3 regions of the Arthrobacter sp. 05L45_2 genome follow, and region 3 is predicted to be linked to each of the others. Evidence: riboswitches for the same ligand, from Rfam matches in the RefSeq annotation. Region 3 holds a riboswitch; each other region holds the start of a gene.

Region 1 (6,765 bases), on a different contig from region 3:
CAGCAGCAGGCAGGCGGCCGGGCGCAGGGCCGGCGGGCAGCCGACTTCCGCGGCCCGCCACTTGGTGGGTCCGTTGACGTAGATCCGGTGCGGATCCAGGAGCTGGACCTGCGCGCCGAGCTTGTTCAGTTCGGTCAGGTAGATGGCCCGGTTCTCGTAGACCCAGTCGTGGATCATGGTCTGGCCCTGCGCGTTCGCGGCGATCACGGCGAAGAAGGGCAGGTTGTCGATGTTCAGGCCGGGGAAGGGCATCGGGTGGATTTTGTCCTCCGGCGCTTTGAGCTCCGAGGGCTTGGTGGTGACGTCCACCAGCCGGGTGCGGCCGTTGCGGGCCACGTATTCGGCCGAGACCTCCAGTTGCTGGCCCATCTGCTCGAGGGTGGCCAGCTCGATTTCCATAAACTCGATCGGCACCCGGCGGATGGTGACCTCGGAGTTGGTCACGATTCCGGCGGTGATCAGGCTCATCGCCTCGATCGGGTCCTCGGACGGGAAGTACTCGATGTCGACGTCGATTGAGGGGCGTCCGACGATCTTCAGCGTGGTGGTGCCGACGCCGTCGATCTCCACGCCCAGCATCTGCAGGTAGAAGCAGAGGTCCTGGACCATGTAGTTCGGGCTGGCGTTGCGGATGATGGTGGTGCCGCGGCGGTGGGCGGCTGCCATGATTGCGTTTTCTGTCACGGTGTCGCCGCGTTCGCTCAGCACGAAGGAACGGTCATGCCCGTCCGACGGCGGCGCCTGGACACTGTAGAAACCGGACTTCGCCTCGACGGACAGATCGAACTGCCGCAGGGCCTGCATGTGCGGCTCCACGGTGCGGGTGCCGAGGTCGCAGCCGCCGGCGTACGGCAGCCGGTATTCGGTGGATTCATCCAGCAGCGGGCCCAGCAGCATAATGACGCTGCGGGTTCGGCGGGCGGCCTCGACGTCCATCGCGTCGAGGTCCAGGACGGCCGGGCGCCGGATCTGCAGGTCGTTGTCGTTGAGCCAGGTGCATTCGACGCCGATGCTGGTGAGCACCTCGACGATCCGGTTGACCTCCTCGATCCGGGCCAGCCGGCGCAGGACGGTGGTGCCGCGGTTGATCAGGCTCGCGCACAGCAGGGCGACGCCGGCGTTCTTGCTGCTGTTGACGTCCACGGCGCCGGAGAGCGTACGGCCGCCTTCCACCCGGAGGTGGGTCATCTGCGGCCGGCCCACTTTGACGATCGCCCGGCCAAAGATGGTCTCGAGCCGCTGGATCATTTTCAGGCTCAGGTTCTGCTTGCCCTGCTCCATCCGGGCGATGGCGCTCTGGCTGGTTCCCAGCTCGGCGGCCAGCTGTCCCTGGGTCCAGCCCTTCTCGCCGCGGGCATTCCGAAGGACGGCGCCGACGTATTCAGCAGTCTGTTGAGTCATATTCAATAAATATCACGGATGAGCTATTTGGGCCCGCTTGTGGCCGTGAATTGCAGTGAAGCTCACAAAATATCCATTCTGTGCGATATGCTCTCCTCCCGCCGAGGGCCCGGGGCCCAGCCCTCTGGCGCCACCTCCGGCGCTACTGCTGGCCGAGGAAGACCATGTTCCAGGTCCCGGCGCCGAGCGCTGCCGCCACCGCGCCGCCCGCGATCAGCACGCCGCCGAGGACCACCCACACGTCCATCGGCGTGAATACTGCTGGCCGTGCCCAGGTCCGCGGCGCCCCGCCGAACCCGCGGGCTTCCATGGTCACGGCGAGCCGGGAGGCGCGGCGGACGGCCTGGACCAGCAGTCCGAAGCTTTGCCCCAGTGTGGCCTTCAGCCGCTGCCCCGGGTTCCCGTGCGAGCCGACCCCGCGCGCCCGCCGCGCCATGCCGATGGTCTGCCATTCCTCGGCCATCAGCCCCACCAGCCGCATCGCGGCGAGGGTGCCGAGGACAAAGCGGTGCGGCAGTTTGGCCTGCTGCGCCAGGGCGTCGGCGAAGTCGGTGGGGTCCGTGCAGCTCATCAGCAGGACCGCGGGCAGGGCGATCGCCAGACCGCGCAACAGGAAACCGAGGCCCAGCGCCAGCGAGCCTTCGCTGATGGACCAGACGCCGACGTCGAGCAGGGTCCGTCCGTGGTCCGCGGCCAGGATCGCAGTGCTCCAGCCGCCCAGGGCAGCGGCGAGGATCAGCGGCCAGCCGCGCTGCCAAAGCAGGGCCAGGGTCAGGCCGGCCAGCGGGAACAGCAGGAGTTCGAACCCGAGCGCCACGGAGGCGGATACCCAGTCGATGGAGAGCGCCAGGACGAGGGTGATGAGCAGGACGCCGAAGAACTTGGCTAGCGGATTCGCGCGGGTCAGCACGGCCCCGGTTCCCGGCAGGATCAGCGGGCCCCTCACGGCGCCGCCACCCCCGGGATCGTCCGGCCGGCGCTGTCCGGCTGCCGCGCATGCGGCGCGGCGAGCGTCAGTTCGGTGCCGCCCAGGACGGCGCTGAATTCCGCGTCGTGGGTCACCGAGACCACGGAGGTCCCGGCGTCGAGGAGCTCCGAGAGGAGGGACGCGAGTTCCGCCCACGTGTTGACGTCCTGGCCGAAGGTGGGCTCGTCGAGGACCAGCACCTGCGGGTGGGCGGCCAGCACGGTGGCCACGGAGAGCCGGCGTTTTTCGCCGCCGGAGAGCGTGTAGGGATTGGCGTCCACCAGGTCGCGCAGCCGCAGGCGTTCCAGGAGCTCGTCCACGCGTTCTTCACCATGGCCCAGGTGGCGCGGACCGAACTTCAGCTCGTCCAGCACCCGACCGGTCACGAACTGGTGCTCGGGTTCCTGGAACACGGTGCCGATCCTGGCGATCAACTGCTGGGCCTTCCACTTGTAGGGGTCGATGCCCGCGCCGGCGCTCAGCTCGGTGGTGGCCGATACTGTTCCCGCCACCGGGGCCAGCAGGCCGGCCAGGGTCAGGGCGAAGGTGGACTTGCCGGAGCCGTTCGGGCCGGTGATGGTCAGGGCCTCTCCAGCCCGGACCTGGGCCGCGAGGCCGGTCTGCACCGGCGCCGGCGGGATGGCCCTGAAGCCCTGGAGCAGGCCCGAGCGGCGGGTCCGCTCGCGGGACACGGCGAGGCCTTCGGCGGCCAGGAGCAGCTGCCCGGACTGGACGCCGCCGGACTGGATCCCGCCGGCGGGGACGCCGCCAGACTGGACGCCGTCCCCACCGGGTTGCCGGCGGGGACGGGTGGGCGGCACGTGGCCCGGCACCCAGACCCCGGCAGCGATGAGCATGTCCCTCGCCTGCGCCAGGACCTGGTCCGGGGCGCCGTCCAACAACACGGCCGGCTCCGTGGCAGAGCCCGGCTGCAGCACCACGATCCGGTCGACGAGGTCCTTCCACACGGCCACCCGGTGCTCCACCACCACCAGCGTGGCTCCGGTCCGGTCCAGGCACCGTGCCACGGCGTCACGGACTTCCAGGACACCCGCGGGGTCGAGGTTGGCCGTGGGTTCGTCCAGCAGCAGCAGCCCGGGCCGCATGGCGAGGATCCCGGCGAGCGCCAGGCGTTGCTTCTGTCCGCCCGAGAGCGCGGACGTCGGGTGCTGCAGCGGCAGGCCGGCCAGCCCGACGTCGTCGAGCGCCTCCGCGACCCGCCGCCAGATCTCCGCCGGGGGCACGGAAAGGTTCTCGGCGCCGAAGGCGACGTCGTCACCCAGCCGCGAGAGCACCACCTGGGTTTCGGGGTCCTGCTGGACCAGGCCCGCCGTGCCGCGCCGGGCCCGGGGCGGGGCGCCGTCGATCAGCAGGCTGCCGGTCTCGTCCGAATCCTCGGAGTCCGCGGCCGGTCCCGCGCCGGCGCTGTCGCCGAGCACCCCCGCCAGGGCGTGCAGCAGCGTGGATTTTCCCGCGCCGGACGGCCCCAGGAGCAGCACGCGTTCGCCGGGGCTGATGTCCAGGTCCAAGCCGCTCACGGCCGGGCGGGTGCGGCCGGCATGCCGCCAGCCCCAGCCGCGGGCGGTGACCGCAGCCGGGCGCACGTCGTCGAGGGTTCCCATACGTGTCCGGGCCCTAGGAGAACACGGGTTCCGTTGCCGCCTTGCGGGACGCGAAGGAAGCCAGCACACCGGTCCGGGCCAGGCCGCGGGTGGCGATCCAGGCCAGGGCGCCGGCGATCACGGCCCCGGAGATGGCGCAGAAAATGATGTAGGCGAGCTTGTCACCGGTCTCGTACGCGATGTTCCAGCCCCAGGGCAGGAAGGAGTCGTTCAGGCCGCAGAACAGGCCGGCGCCCGCTCCGGCCAGCAGCGAGACCGGCAGGTTGAACCGCTTGTAGAGGAACGCGGCGAAGATGAGCTCCGCGCCGAGGCCCTGCAGGAAGCCGGAGAACAGCACGGACGCGCCGTACTGCGAGCCCATGATCAGCTCCCCCGTGGCGGCTACGGTTTCGCAGAACACGGCCGCTCCCGGCTTGCGGATAACCAGCATGCCCAGAATCGCGGGGATCATCCACCCGCCGGCGTACAGCCCGGTCAGTGGCGGGTAGACCGCGTTCAGCGGCGTGGTCACCACGTTCGCGCCCTGGTCCCAGGCCCAGAAAATTACGCCGCCGGCAACAGCGATCAACGCCGCCACCACAATGTCCACCACCCGCCAGGTGTATTTGCCCGTGGTCAGTGTCTGCTTTGCAGAAATATCAGTCATGTCTTCCTCCTGAGGTACAGGAGGGGAGGGTGCTCCGGTGGCGCCGCGGTTTGCACCGCGGGTGCCGGGCACCCTGAGAACTCGACTCCCTTGCGCCGGTACTAACCGGATCAGGTTCGAGGGTCTGCGGCTGTCCGCACTCTCAGCGCCCACCTAAGGTTCCGGACTGCTCCGGAGGCCCGACGGCGGCGCTCCCCTGTCGTATGCAATTCACCCTTGTGGGCTGGCTCAGTTTACACCCGGCAGATCGCCCGCACGAGCCGGTGACCGGGATCGGCCTGCTTGGTAGAGTCTGCTCAGATCGCGAGCATCGGCCGCAGCCGCGGCCGGGCCCCGGCCGCGGCTGACGGAAGGTGATTCCTTTGACCGACTCCCCAGCGCCTTCCCCCGACTTCGACCCCGATTCCGCGGAGCCCCAGCCGCCGGGTTCCCTGGCGGCGCTCATCGGCCGCATCCTCACCGAAATCGAGGAGCTCCAGTTCCGGTCCTTCAGCAAGGACGACGCCCTGGACCTGGGGCTGCTCCTGGTGGAACTGGGCCGGGAGCGCTCCCATCCGATCGCCATCGACATCACCAAGGGCGAGCAGGTGCTCTTCCACGCGGCGCTGGAGGGCGCCACCCCTGACAACGGCCGCTGGATCAAAGCCAAGCAGCGCACGGCCGTGCGGTACGAGGTCCCGTCCCTGCTCGTGGGGCTGCGGGCGCGGGCGTCCGGGCGGCGGATCGAGGACAACGCCTGGTTCGACCAGCTGGAATTCGCGGCCCACGGCGGCTCCTTCCCGATCTACCTGCGCGGAACCGGAATGATCGGCACGGTCACCGTATCCGGCCTGCCGCAGAAGGCTGACCATGAGCTGGTGGTCGAGGCGCTGTCGGAAATCCTCGGACGGCAGGGACGCTAGGCTAGGGGGAGCCCTGTTTCCGCCCGCAAGGAGTACGACGCATGAACATCCTCATCAAGTTGCTCGGCACCGGCATCAGCCTCGTCGCCGGTTTCGTCGGGACCAAGCTGGTCGACACCGCGTGGGAGAAGACCACCGGCAACAAGCCGCCGAAGGGCCACGACGACGACGTCCCCACCACCCTGCGCCAGGCCCTGACGTTCGCGCTGATCTCCGCTTCGGTCAGCGCCATCATCCAGGTCCTCGCCAACCGCGGCACCCAGCGCGCCATCAGCCGCTTCGCCAAGACCCAGGACATCGTCTAAGGGCACACCGCTATGGGCACACCGCCCGGCGTCACTCGCCGTCGTCGGTGAACCCGCGTTTCCCGGCCGCCTGCTGCACCACGGCTTCGAGCTCGTCGGCGCTGAGCAGTTCCGGGTGCAGGTGCTTGGTCCGGTAGCCGGCCCGGCCCACCATGTGGGCCGAGACCGGCACCGTGAGCAGCTGGAAGATCCACGCGACCACCAGCACCGGCCACACCCACCATGTGCGCATCTGCAGCCCGACGGCGCACAGCAGCAGGAACAGCCCCAGTACCTGCGGCTTGGTGGCGGCGTGCATCCGGCTCATCAGGTCCGGGAAGCGCAGCAGGCCGATCGCGGCGCCGAGGGACATGAGCGCCCCCACCACCATAAAGACGGCAGAGACTGCGTCGATCACGGTATCCACGGAGCTCGTCTCAGGATTCATTGGGCTGCTTCCTCCGGTCCGCCACGAACCGTGCCACCGTCACCGAGCCGACGAAGCCGATGATGGAGATGGCCACGAGCAGCATCAGGTTGTTCAGGTGCCGGTTGACGGCCATGTCGATGCAGAGCGCCGCGCCGAGGATGGCCAGCAGGACGTCCGCGGCCAGCACCCGGTCCAGCAGCGAGGGCCCGCGCGCGATGCGGATGATCGCCCCGGCCGCGGCAAGGGAGAGCACGACGGCGGTGATGATCAGGACGAGGGGCATCATCCGGCTACCTCCTGCTGGAGTGCGGTCAGTTCGGCCGGGGTGCCCATGATCCGGATCAAGCCCGCTTCGGTGTCACGCACTTCCTTGCGGAGCCTGGCAGCGTCGTCGGCGTCACGGACGTTGATGCCGTGGATGTAGAGCGTGGACGTGGATCGGTCCACCTCCACCACCAAGGACCCGGGGATCAGGGAAATTACGTGTCCGGTCGCCGTCACCAGCAGGTCGGA
Region 2 (6,765 bases), on a different contig from region 3:
AGCTCGTGCTCGTACCAGCCCTCGTCGTCGTGCTCGTCCAGCTCCTCGGTCTCAATGTAGAGTTTGGCGCCGCGGAGGGCTTCCGCGTCATTGCGGGTTTCCACTTCCTCGAAGGCCAGCAGCAGGATGTCCTTGTTCCAGCGGGCGCTTTCCACGGTCAGTGGACCGGACGAGGCCGGCTCAACCACGAACTGGGTGCCGGGAACGAAGCGGTCACCGGGAGCGTCCGTCAGCACCTGAACGGTTACCTCGCCGCGGATGCCGTGGGGCTTGCCGATTCGTGCCACCTGAAGCTGCATCTGTTCCTCTGTTCGATTCGTTTTGAAAGTGTTGGTGCATTTGCTGCGCAAAACAGTCCGGCCCCTCCACCATAAGCTGGTGGAGGGGCCGGACTAAAGATAAGTACTGCTGGTCGCGCTACCGGCGGCGGTCGGTGTCGACGACGTCGACCCTGACCTGCTCGCCGTCCGCCAGTGCCGCCACCACAGTGCGCAGTGCGCGTGCGGTGCGGCCCTGGCGACCGATCACCCGTCCGAGGTCGTCCTGATGAACGCGCACTTCGAGGGTGTCCCCGCGGCGGTTGTTCTTGGCACTGACCTTGACGTCCTCGGGGCTGTCAACAATCCCGCGGACCAGGTGTTCGAGCGCTTCTGCCAGCAATCTACTCAGCCTCGGTGGTCTCTGCTTCGGCGTCGGCCGGAGCCTCGGCTGCGTCGTCCTTCTTAGCCTTCTTGGTGATGGCTTCCGGGATGATCACGGAACCCTTTTCCGGGGTGACAAAGGCTTCCTTGGGAGCCTTAGTCTTCAAGGTGCCCTCCTGGCCCGGGAGACCCTTGAACTTCTGCCAGTCACCGGTGATCTTCAGGATCGCGGAAACCTGCTCGGACGGCTGTGCGCCGACGCCGAGCCAGTACTGGGCACGGTCCGAGTCGACCTCGATGTACGAGGGCTCTTCGGTCGGGTGGTACTTGCCGATCTCTTCGATGGCACGGCCATCACGCTTGGAGCGTGCGTCCATGACGACGATGCGGTAGTACGGTGCGCGCATCTTACCGAAGCGCTTAAGGCGAATCTTTACGGCCACTTTTGTGGTCACTCCTGTTTCTGAAACGGGGTCGAGCCCGGCGTTCTGCACCCGTGGGGCGGGCCGTACTTGGGGGTTCTAAAGGACAGGATCCGGACGCGGAGAGAGGGGCCACGCAGATCGAGTACCTGTTCATTGTGCCAGATCACCGCGAGGATTTCGACTTGACACCCCAGCCGGGCGTGATGGGGCCGGTTTTTACCAGGGTGATGGGGCGGCGGCCCTTGTTCGCGGCGTCAGGAAGTCCAGACGTAAAGTCCGGCCCGGGTGGCCGGGTCGACGCCGGCCGCGAGCCCGGCGAGCTGGCGGACATAGCGGGCCGCCTGGTCCGCGCCGAAGGGCATATCCTCTTCCGCCGCCCAGCTTTCGGCGACGTCGGCGAGCACGTCGCCGTCGCCTTCCGTCTCGTAGCTGAGCAGGTCCGCGAGTGCGCGGACCATGGCGGCGGGGACGCCCAGGAGCGAGTCGCTGGCCACGTCCACCATGGCGAGTTCGTAATCGGCGCCCGCAGCGTGCACCGCGGTACCGGCCAGGTCGCCGAGCCGCTCGACCTCGAAGTCGCTGATGTCCTGGATCCGGACCGCGCCCGGGGCGGCTGCGGCGCCGCCGTCGAGGGCCGTCGCGCGCTTGAGGGCGGCATCATGGGTGGCCACGAAGATTTCAGCAAATCCCAATGAACTCATCCTTCGGTGTAGTGCGGCGAGGCCGCGGTGGTGGCGTCAGTTCAGCCTAACTGTTCGCACGCCACCCCCGGGACGGACATGCCCATCCCTGGCGCCGACGAATGGACATATTCACGTTATGTCCATGCGCCGACCCGAGGAGCGGACATGTCCGTGCGCCAACGCGGCAACCAACGGGCATGCCCGCCCCTGACGCCAAAGGATGGGCATGTCCATCCCTGGGCCACGGAACGGGCATGTCCGTCGAGGGCAGTTAGCGGACCGCGACCCGGATGCGGTTGCGCCAGGGGTCGTCGAATCGGAGCTCGGCGCCGGTGTGGTGCGATTCGACCCCGGCCGTCTTGAGGCGGTCGGCAAGGGCGCCGACATCGTCGCCCGACGGTACTTCGATCAGGACCTCGCCGAGGCCCAGGGTGTCGCGGCGCGGTCCGGCCCCGCGACTGTTCCAGACATTCATAGCCATGTGGTGGTGGTAGCCGCCGGCCGAGACAAAGAGCGCCTGGCCGTGCCAGCCGGCGGTCTTCTCAAAGCCGAGTGTGCCGACGTAGAAGTCGTGTGCGGACTGCACGTCGCCGACCTGCAGGTGGACGTGCCCGACGCCGGCCTCGGCCTCGCGCTGTCCGGCCAGTGAGGCCTCGGTCAGGTGCTGCTCAAGGTACCGCTGGGGTGGCAGAGCGAGGCTATCCATCACCACGTTCGTTCCTTCCCAGGACCAGGCGTCGCGCGGCCGGTCCCAGTAGAGCTCGATGCCGTTGCCCTCGGGATCGTTGAAGTAGAACGCCTCACTGACCAGGTGGTCGGCGCTGCCGGTGAAGGACTGCGGTTCGTATTGGGCGGCGGAGGCGATAGTGGCGGCCAACGAAGCCTGGTCATCGAAGAGCAGGGCGGTGTGGAACAGGCCCGCTTCACCGCGCGAGGGCAGGTTGAGTCCGGGCGCAGGCGCGAGGTGGACCAGCGGCTTGGCCTTGCGGCCGAGGTAGAGGCCGCCGTCCTGCTCGGCCACGATGTCGAGGCCAAGGGCGCGCTGGTAGTAGTCGGTCATCACCTTCATGTCGCCGACCTTGAGCATCACGGTGCCCATGGTGAGTTCGGCCGGAAGGAGATCCTGGGTGCTGGTTTCTGCGGTCATCGCAACGCTCCGGTGGTTTGTGGCCACCGCCTTTCGGTGACCCTTCATAGTGCTAAATTACTTGAAGCTTCAATTTATTCCTAATGCACCTCGGACCGAACCACTTGTCCGCGCAACACTATGCTCCGTGGTGCCTGCAGGGTGGCGAGATCCCGGCGCGGATCCTCACTGCAGACCAGCACATCGGCACTGGCACCCTCGGCGATGCCCTCTGCGCCGAGCCATGCCCGCGCGGCCCAGGCGGCGGCGTCGAGGGCGGCCCGGGCGGGCAGTCCCGCGGCGTGCATGGCCTGGATCTCGTCGGCAATCCGCCCGTGCTTGATGACACTGCCCGCGTCGGTCCCGGCGTATAGAACGACGCCGGCCTCGTGCGCCTCGAGGACCCGCTCGGCCCGCCGTTCCCAGAGCCCGAGCATATGGGCTGCATAACGGGGAAATTTGTCCCGCGCCTGGGCCGCGATGTCCGGGAAGGTCGCAATATTGATCAGGGTCGGCACAATCGGCACGCCCTGTTCGATGAAGCGGGGCAGGTGCCGGGGCAGCAGGCCCGTTCCATGCTCAATGCAGTCGATCCCGGCGTCGAGCATGTCGTCCAGGGTCTGCTCGGCGAAGCAATGCGCCGTGACGCGGGCCCCCTCGTCGTGGGCTGCACGGACTGCGTCCATGACGGCCGCCGCCGGGAAGCTGGCGGCGAGATCGCCGGCGTCGCGGTCGATCCAGTCCCCCACCAGCTTCACCCATCCGTCGCCGGCACGGGCCTGCTTGCGGACCGTCTCGACCAGTTCCTCCGGCTCCACTTCAACGGCGAAGCCCCGCAGGTACCGGCGGGTCCGGGCAATGTGCCGGCCGGCGCGGATGATTCGAGGAAGGTCGGCCCGTTGCTGGACCCAGCGGGTGTAATGCACCGCTCCTGCGTCGCGGACCAGGAGGGTCCCGGCGTCGCGGTCCGTCTGCGCCTGCCGTTCCACTACGTCCTCCGGAACGTCGCCCTCCGGGCCGAGGCCGATGTGGCAATGGGCGTCGACCAGTCCGGGAATGACCCAGCCGTCCAGCACGAGGTCCGACGGCGCCCGCGGACGGTCGAAAGTCAGCTTGCCGTCGACCGCCCACAACCCGCGCCGCTCCTGATCCGGGGAGGTGAGGACCGTGCCGCTGAACTCGATAATGCTCATGGCCTACAGCTTAATCCGCATAACGACCCGGCGCCCCGGGACAACCGTCAACTACAAGCAGCCTGTGGTAGCTTCGTCTACGACCACACGGGTGCCCTTGCAGGGGCTGAGATCGGGCTGACGCAGCCTGCGACCGTTGAACCTGTCCGGGTAATGCCGGCGAAGGAAGTGAGTAACCCTTTGAGCACCACAAATCCCCAGCACAGCCCTGCCCGATACGGGAACAGCACGGTTCAGAACGGCCCCGCCGCCGTTGCTGCCCCGCCGGTAACCCAGTCACTGAAGTCGCATGGCCTGGCGTATGTCGAAGCCGGCGGGATCCGCGTACCGGTGACGGAGATCGCCTTGGAGCCGTCGCCCGGAGGCTCGGCAAATCCGTCGTTTCGGGTGTATCGGACGGCAGGCCCGGGCAGCGATCCCGTCGTGGGTCTGGCCCCGTTCCGTAGCGACTGGATCACCGAACGCCTGGACACCGAGCCCTACAGCGGCAGGGAACGCAACTTGCTCGACGACGGCAAGTCCGCGGTCCGGCGGGGCGCCGCCTCTGCCGAGTGGCGCGGCGCGCCCCCGCAGCCTCGCCGCGCGGTTGCCGGCCGGACGGTCACGCAGATGCATTACGCGAGGAACGGAACGGTCACACCCGAGATGCGCTACGTCGCCCTGCGCGAGAACTGCGACGTCGAACTCGTTCGCAGCGAGCTGGCCGCCGGCCGGGCGATCATCCCCAGCAACATTAACCACCCGGAGTCAGAGCCGATGGTCATCGGCAAGGCGTTCCTTGTGAAGATCAACGCCAACATCGGCAACTCCGCCGTTACCAGCTCTATTGCCGAGGAAGTCGACAAGCTTCAGTGGGCCACGCAGTGGGGTGCGGACACCGTCATGGACCTCTCCACCGGTGACGACATCCACACCACGCGCGAGTGGATCATCCGCAACTCCCCCGTCCCCATCGGCACTGTACCGATCTACCAGGCGCTGGAGAAGGTCAACGGCGAGGCGAATGCCCTGACCTGGGAGATCTTCCGGGACACCGTGATCGAACAGTGCGAACAGGGGGTGGACTACATGACCATCCACGCAGGCGTGCTACTGCGTTACGTCCCCCTGACAGCCAACCGGGTTACGGGTATCGTGTCGCGCGGCGGCTCGATCATGGCCGGGTGGTGCCTGGCGCACCACCGGGAGAACTTCCTCTACACACATTTCGATGAGCTGTGCGAGATTTTCGCGAAGTACGACGTTTCGTTTTCGCTGGGCGACGGACTGCGGCCGGGCTCGACGGCGGACGCCAACGACGCTGCCCAGTTCGCCGAGCTGGATACCCTGGCTGAGCTGACCCAGCGGGCGTGGGAGTTCGATGTGCAGGTCATGGTTGAAGGCCCCGGACATGTGCCCCTCCATCTGGTCCGGGAAAACGTGGAGCGCCAGCAGGAACTATGCCAGGGCGCTCCGTTCTACACGCTGGGACCGCTGGTGACGGACATCGCACCCGGCTACGACCACATCACCTCAGCAATCGGCGCCACCGAGATCGCCCGATACGGCACCGCCATGCTGTGTTACGTCACGCCGAAGGAACACCTCGGGCTACCCAACAAGGACGATGTGAAGACCGGCGTCATCACCTACAAGATCGCCGCCCACGCCGCGGACCTGGCCAAGGGACATCCCGGCGCCCACGAGCGCGACGACGCGCTCTCCAGGGCGCGTTTCGAGTTCCGCTGGCGGGACCAGTTTGCGCTGTCCCTCGACCCGGTCACCGCCGAGGCCTTCCACGACGAGACGCTGCCGGCGGAACCGGCCAAGACAGCCCACTTCTGTTCCATGTGCGGGCCTAAGTTCTGCTCCATGCGGATCAGCCAGGACATCCGGGACGAGTTCGGGTCAGCGGAAACCCAGGCTGCCATCGCCCGGCAGGCTGACGGGATGCGGGAGAAGAGCGCGGAGTTCCTCGCGGCTGGCGGCAAGGTCTACCTGCCCGAGCCGGCCGTGGGTTCGCCCGAGTAACTAGGACCCCGGCCCCCGCAGGTCGCCCTCCCGCCAAGGGCGGGCGCCCTGCGTCGCTGTTCGGATTCGCGGTACGTCCGTGTCAGGACGCGTACGGCTGCCGGCTGCGGCTGACGCCGGCGATGAAGGTGCGGATGGTGCGGTCGCCTTCCCTGGAATCCTGCGGACGGTGCCCGCCCGGGGCCGTGCGGTGCAGGGCGCCCGTTTCGCGCAGGTAGCCCGCAATCTCCTCATACAGCGGTTCCCAGCCTCCGGTGAGGACCAGCGTCGGGACGCCCGGGACGATCTGCAGCGGCGCGTCCCACGGCGGGGCCTGCAACCTCAGCCGGCGGATGTCCCGGCCGTCGTCGGGCGTAGGCGCTCCCACACTGCCGCGGACGGGTGCGTGGGCGGCGAAGACCCGGCGGACGAACTCGCGGTGAAAGTCCTCGTCACTGAGGTTGTGCCGGACATCGAACAGGGGCTGCATCAGCGCCCGGTGCGCGGCGGTCGCCGGCAGTTCGGCCGTGAGCGAGAGGCACGCCGGTTCAACCAGGGTGAGCGAGTGCACAAGGTCGGGGCGTTCGACGGCGGCCATCATCGCCGCGATGGCCCCCTGCGAGTGCGCCACGACGTGGCCGCCGGCGGCGCCCCGGCCGTCGTCGGCAAGGGCACGGAGCACAATGCCCGCGTCGGCGGCGAAATCGG
Region 3 (3,607 bases):
GAGTACGGGTGAACTGTTCATCAAGGTCATAACCCAAGTGTTGGCGTAAGCACCGAAGATCTAGACTACGCTAATTTTGCCTTCGGCCGCAAACGAGGCCGGCTCCGGAGAGTGATGCGTGACGGCCGCCACACCCCGTCCCCGAGGGGCTGGAGCGGTGCTGCCGCGGCGACTTCCGGAACCGCGCCCCATAATGTTACCGGCCGCAGGGCCGGGGCCGCGTCAGGCGTGCAGCCTCGGCGCGTCGAAGAACGCCACCTCGTAGTCGCAGGACTGCCGGAACGCCTCGGTCATGGCGGTCCGCTCCGACTCGAAACCGCGCCGGGCCGCGGCGTCGGTGTACCGGATTGCCTGCCGCGTAGCCTCGGCGAAGGCCTCGTCGGCGTAGGTGCGAAGCCACTCCGCGTAGGGGTGCTCGGCCGGCGCGCCGGCGTCGAGGTATTGCCTGTGCAAGGTTGCGCCCACCTCGGCGTAGAGCCAGAAACAAGGCAGCGCTGCCGCGGTGAGGACGCCGTAACTGCCCAGCGAGGCCGCGAGGAGATGGTCCACGTAGGCCTTCGTGACCGGACCGGGCCGCGCCTCCCCCGCGCGTCCGGCCAGCCAGGTCCGGTGCAGCTCGGATTCGACCTCGAGGCACTGTTGCGCCGACCGGGCCCAGAAGAGCTGTTCCGCTTCCGACGGCGCCAGGGCGGCCGCGCGGGCCAGGACCCGTGAATAGCCGTTGAGGTACAAGGCGTCCTGGCGCAGGTAGTAGGCGAACTCGTGTTCGGGCAGGGCGCCGCTGGCCAGCCCCCGGATGAAGTCCAGACCATAAATAGCGTCCAGGCCGCCGGTGGCGATCCCGTCGAGGCCCTCGGCGAAGTCGCCGTCAGCCGGCGGCCGGGCGCCGGTTACGTGGTGGAAGTGGTGCACCGGGCCGTTGCCGGTGCCAACTTCGAGGCGTCCGGCGTCCGCCAGCGCCCCCTGAAGCCACGGTTTGACTTCCCGCAGCGCCGCTTCCCAGTCCTGGCACCGGACCTGGGCGGTGGCCAGCGCCGAGGACAGGGAACAGCCCGTACCGTGGCTGTTGCGGGTGGCGATCCGCTCACCGGGCACCTCCACGGTCTCCCCGCGGAGCACTCCCCCGGTGTTGACCAGCGCGTCCGGACAGGTGCCGCCATCGGGCAGGTGTCCGCCCTTGACCAGCACCGTGGTCCCGGTTTGCGCCGCGAGGCGTTTGCCCTGTTCCAACGCCCCGGCCCAGTCCCGGGCGGTCGGTTCTCCGACCAGGATGGCGAGCTCGGCCAGGTTGGGGGTGATGAGGTGCGCCAGGGGCAGGAGGGACCTCAGGGCGTCCTCCGCGGATTCGCGGAGCAGCCTGTCGCCGCTGGTTGCCACCATGACCGGGTCCAGGACGACGACGGCGGGCCGCACCTTCTCGAGCCAGTCCCGGACGGCGGTAATCACCGCGGCGTCGCCGAGCATCCCGATTTTGACGGCGTCGATGGTGATGTCATCGCTGACAGCCTCGAGCTGGGCGGTGAGGAAGGAGGCCGGGGGCACGTGCACGGCCCGCACACCCCGGGTGTTTTGGGCGGTCAGGGCCGTGACGGCGGCCATCCCGTAGCCTCCGTTCGCCGCGATGCTCTTCAGGTCCGCCTGGATGCCGGCCCCGCCGGACGGGTCGGACCCGGCGATGGCCAGGACGCGGGGTATCCGGGCGGTAGCGGGCCGCGTATGGGCTGCCGCCCGGCCCGGGAACGCCGAATGCAGGATGGGGGCAGGGCGGGAGGGGTCCGGCTGGGCCGCCGGGGGCGCGGTTACCTGCGGGGTGGTTGAAAGCATAAGACATCCCTTCGCCGGTGCTAACCGGACAGGTTCAACGGGTCTGGATCTCAGCCGGCTCGATGCGCGGCACCCCGTGTCAGTTCCCCAGCCTAGCCGCCCCGCAGCTCCGGGCCGTTAACGCACTCGCGGGCACCGTCCGGGCCCGACGTGATGTTACGTCGGGCCCGGACGATACCCGCGGGCGGTGGGGTTTTCCCGGGCCTAGAGCTCCGAGGCCGGTACGCCGACGCCGAGGATGACCGGTTCCGCAGCGGCGGACTTAGCGGCGGGCGTTGCCGGTTCCGGCGCCTTGGCCTCGTGGACGGAGACTGCTGCTACCGACGGTGCGTTCTCGCGCTGCTGCACGGACGTCTCGTTGGCGGCACCCTGGGCGCGGCTGGCGCTGCGGTTACGGCGGACCCGGCGGGGTGCCGTGCCGTCTGCCGAACCCGCAGGGGCCTGGTTGACGGGAGCCTTGGCAGCAGGCGCTGCTGCGGCCGGAGCCTTAGCCGCGGGGGCCTTGGCGGGCTCCTGGCGTGCCGGGGCCTGTTGGGCCGGGGCCTTGGCGGCCTCCTGGCGTGCCGATGCCTGCTCTTCGCGGGTGCGGGTGCCTGGCGGCTGGATCCGGGCAGTGCGGGCCCGTCCCCGTCCCCGGGTGGCACGGGGCGACGCCGCTGGGGCCTCGCCGGCGGTCCCGGCCGCCGGAGTTTCGGCTGCAGCCGTCTCGACCGCAGGGGCCGCCGCCGTCTGCGCACCGGACTCGGAGTCGCCCAGGCTCGCGAAAGCCTCGGTCAGCAGGTCCAGGGTCAGCGCCGGTTGCCGGGTTTCCTCGGCGTGCTCGACGAACGGCAGGGCGACCTGTTCGCCGCCGAAGGTCAGGACCGCGGCCGGACGTCCGGCGGCTTCCTCCGTCGAAGCGAGCTCTACCGCGGCATCGAGCGCGGCCTGCCGGGTGGCGGCGTCCGGCGCGGAATGCGCGTCGCCGTCGTGCAGGTGGGCGGCGTGCGCGGCGGCGGCGATGTTCGCCAGTGCCGCGCGGGTTGCCTCCGCCTTGGCGTGGCGTTCCGCTTCCGTCGGCTCGGGGTGGGCTGCAACGGCCGGCGTGGACGGCATGGCCTCGCCGTTCCCCTGGCCGCCCTTGCCGCGGCGACGCTTGCGCTCACTTCGGGCTGCAGGCTGGTGTTCGGTCCGCGGGACGTGGTGCTCAGCGGCGACGGTGTTGGCGCGGCGGTGCTCGACGGGTTCGTCGTGGGTGACGATGCCCCGGCCGGCACACGCTTCGCACTGCTCGCCGAAGACTTCCAGGAGCCCGGTGCCCATCCGCTTGCGGGTCATCTGCACAAGGCCGAGTGAGGTCACCTCGGCGACCTGGTGCTTGGTCCGGTCCCGGCCCAGGCACTCCACCATGCGGCGCAGTACGAGATCCCGGTTGGATTCGAGCACCATGTCGATGAAGTCGATGACGATGATGCCGCCGATGTCGCGCAGGCGCAGCTGCCGGACAACTTCCTCGGCCGCTTCCAGGTTGTTCTTGGTGACGGTTTCCTCGAGGTTGCCGCCGCTGCCGGTGAACTTGCCCGTGTTGACGTCCACCACGGTCATGGCTTCGGTGCGGTCGATCACGAGCGAACCGCCGGACGGCAGGAAGACCTTGCGGTCAAGCGCCTTGTGGATCTGCTCGTCGATGCGCCAGGCGGCGAAGATGTCGGTGTCCTTGGTCCACTTCTCGAGCCGGCCCACCAGGTCCGGTGCCACGTAGGTGACGTAGGCCTCGATGGTGTCCCAGGCTTCCTCGCCGGAG

The links. A riboswitch is a leader RNA that binds a small molecule or an ion and turns the genes downstream of it on or off. The one in region 3 is predicted to bind thiamine pyrophosphate.
Region 1: it holds a riboswitch for thiamine pyrophosphate, as region 3 does, so the genes downstream of both, AC1DHD_RS09495 (ECF transporter S component) here and thiD (bifunctional hydroxymethylpyrimidine kinase/phosphomethylpyrimidine kinase) in region 3, are expected to answer to the same signal.
Region 2: it holds a riboswitch for thiamine pyrophosphate, as region 3 does, so the genes downstream of both, thiC (phosphomethylpyrimidine synthase ThiC) here and thiD (bifunctional hydroxymethylpyrimidine kinase/phosphomethylpyrimidine kinase) in region 3, are expected to answer to the same signal.

What each region holds. Positions count from the first base shown of each region.
Region 1 is NZ_JBFTNO010000101.1:1,156-7,920, reverse strand. Features, by position in the region: gene AC1DHD_RS09510 (UDP-N-acetylglucosamine 1-carboxyvinyltransferase) at 1-1,401, opposite strand, end outside; gene AC1DHD_RS09505 (energy-coupling factor transporter transmembrane component T family protein) at 1,544-2,347, opposite strand; gene AC1DHD_RS09500 (ABC transporter ATP-binding protein) at 2,344-3,990, opposite strand; gene AC1DHD_RS09495 (ECF transporter S component) at 4,004-4,636, opposite strand; TPP riboswitch at 4,706-4,844, opposite strand; gene AC1DHD_RS09490 (heme-degrading domain-containing protein) at 4,999-5,538, shown strand; gene AC1DHD_RS09485 (DUF4235 domain-containing protein) at 5,580-5,843, shown strand; gene mnhG (monovalent cation/H(+) antiporter subunit G) at 5,875-6,270, opposite strand; gene AC1DHD_RS09475 (MrpF/PhaF family protein) at 6,260-6,538, opposite strand; gene AC1DHD_RS09470 (Na+/H+ antiporter subunit E) at 6,535-6,765, opposite strand, start outside.
Region 2 is NZ_JBFTNO010000011.1:4,949-11,713, reverse strand. Features, by position in the region: gene rimM (ribosome maturation factor RimM) at 1-299, opposite strand, end outside; gene AC1DHD_RS01960 (RNA-binding protein) at 418-660, opposite strand; gene rpsP (30S ribosomal protein S16) at 662-1,084, opposite strand; gene AC1DHD_RS01950 (hypothetical protein) at 1,321-1,758, opposite strand; gene AC1DHD_RS01945 (VOC family protein) at 2,021-2,896, opposite strand; gene AC1DHD_RS01940 (amidohydrolase family protein) at 2,977-4,068, opposite strand; TPP riboswitch at 4,146-4,253, shown strand; gene thiC (phosphomethylpyrimidine synthase ThiC) at 4,222-6,078, shown strand; gene AC1DHD_RS01930 (alpha/beta fold hydrolase) at 6,161-6,765, opposite strand, start outside.
Region 3 is NZ_JBFTNO010000063.1:76-3,682, reverse strand. Features, by position in the region: gene thiD (bifunctional hydroxymethylpyrimidine kinase/phosphomethylpyrimidine kinase) at 223-1,824, opposite strand; TPP riboswitch at 1,814-1,911, opposite strand; partial or broken gene AC1DHD_RS07105 (ribonuclease E/G) at 2,029-3,607, opposite strand, start outside.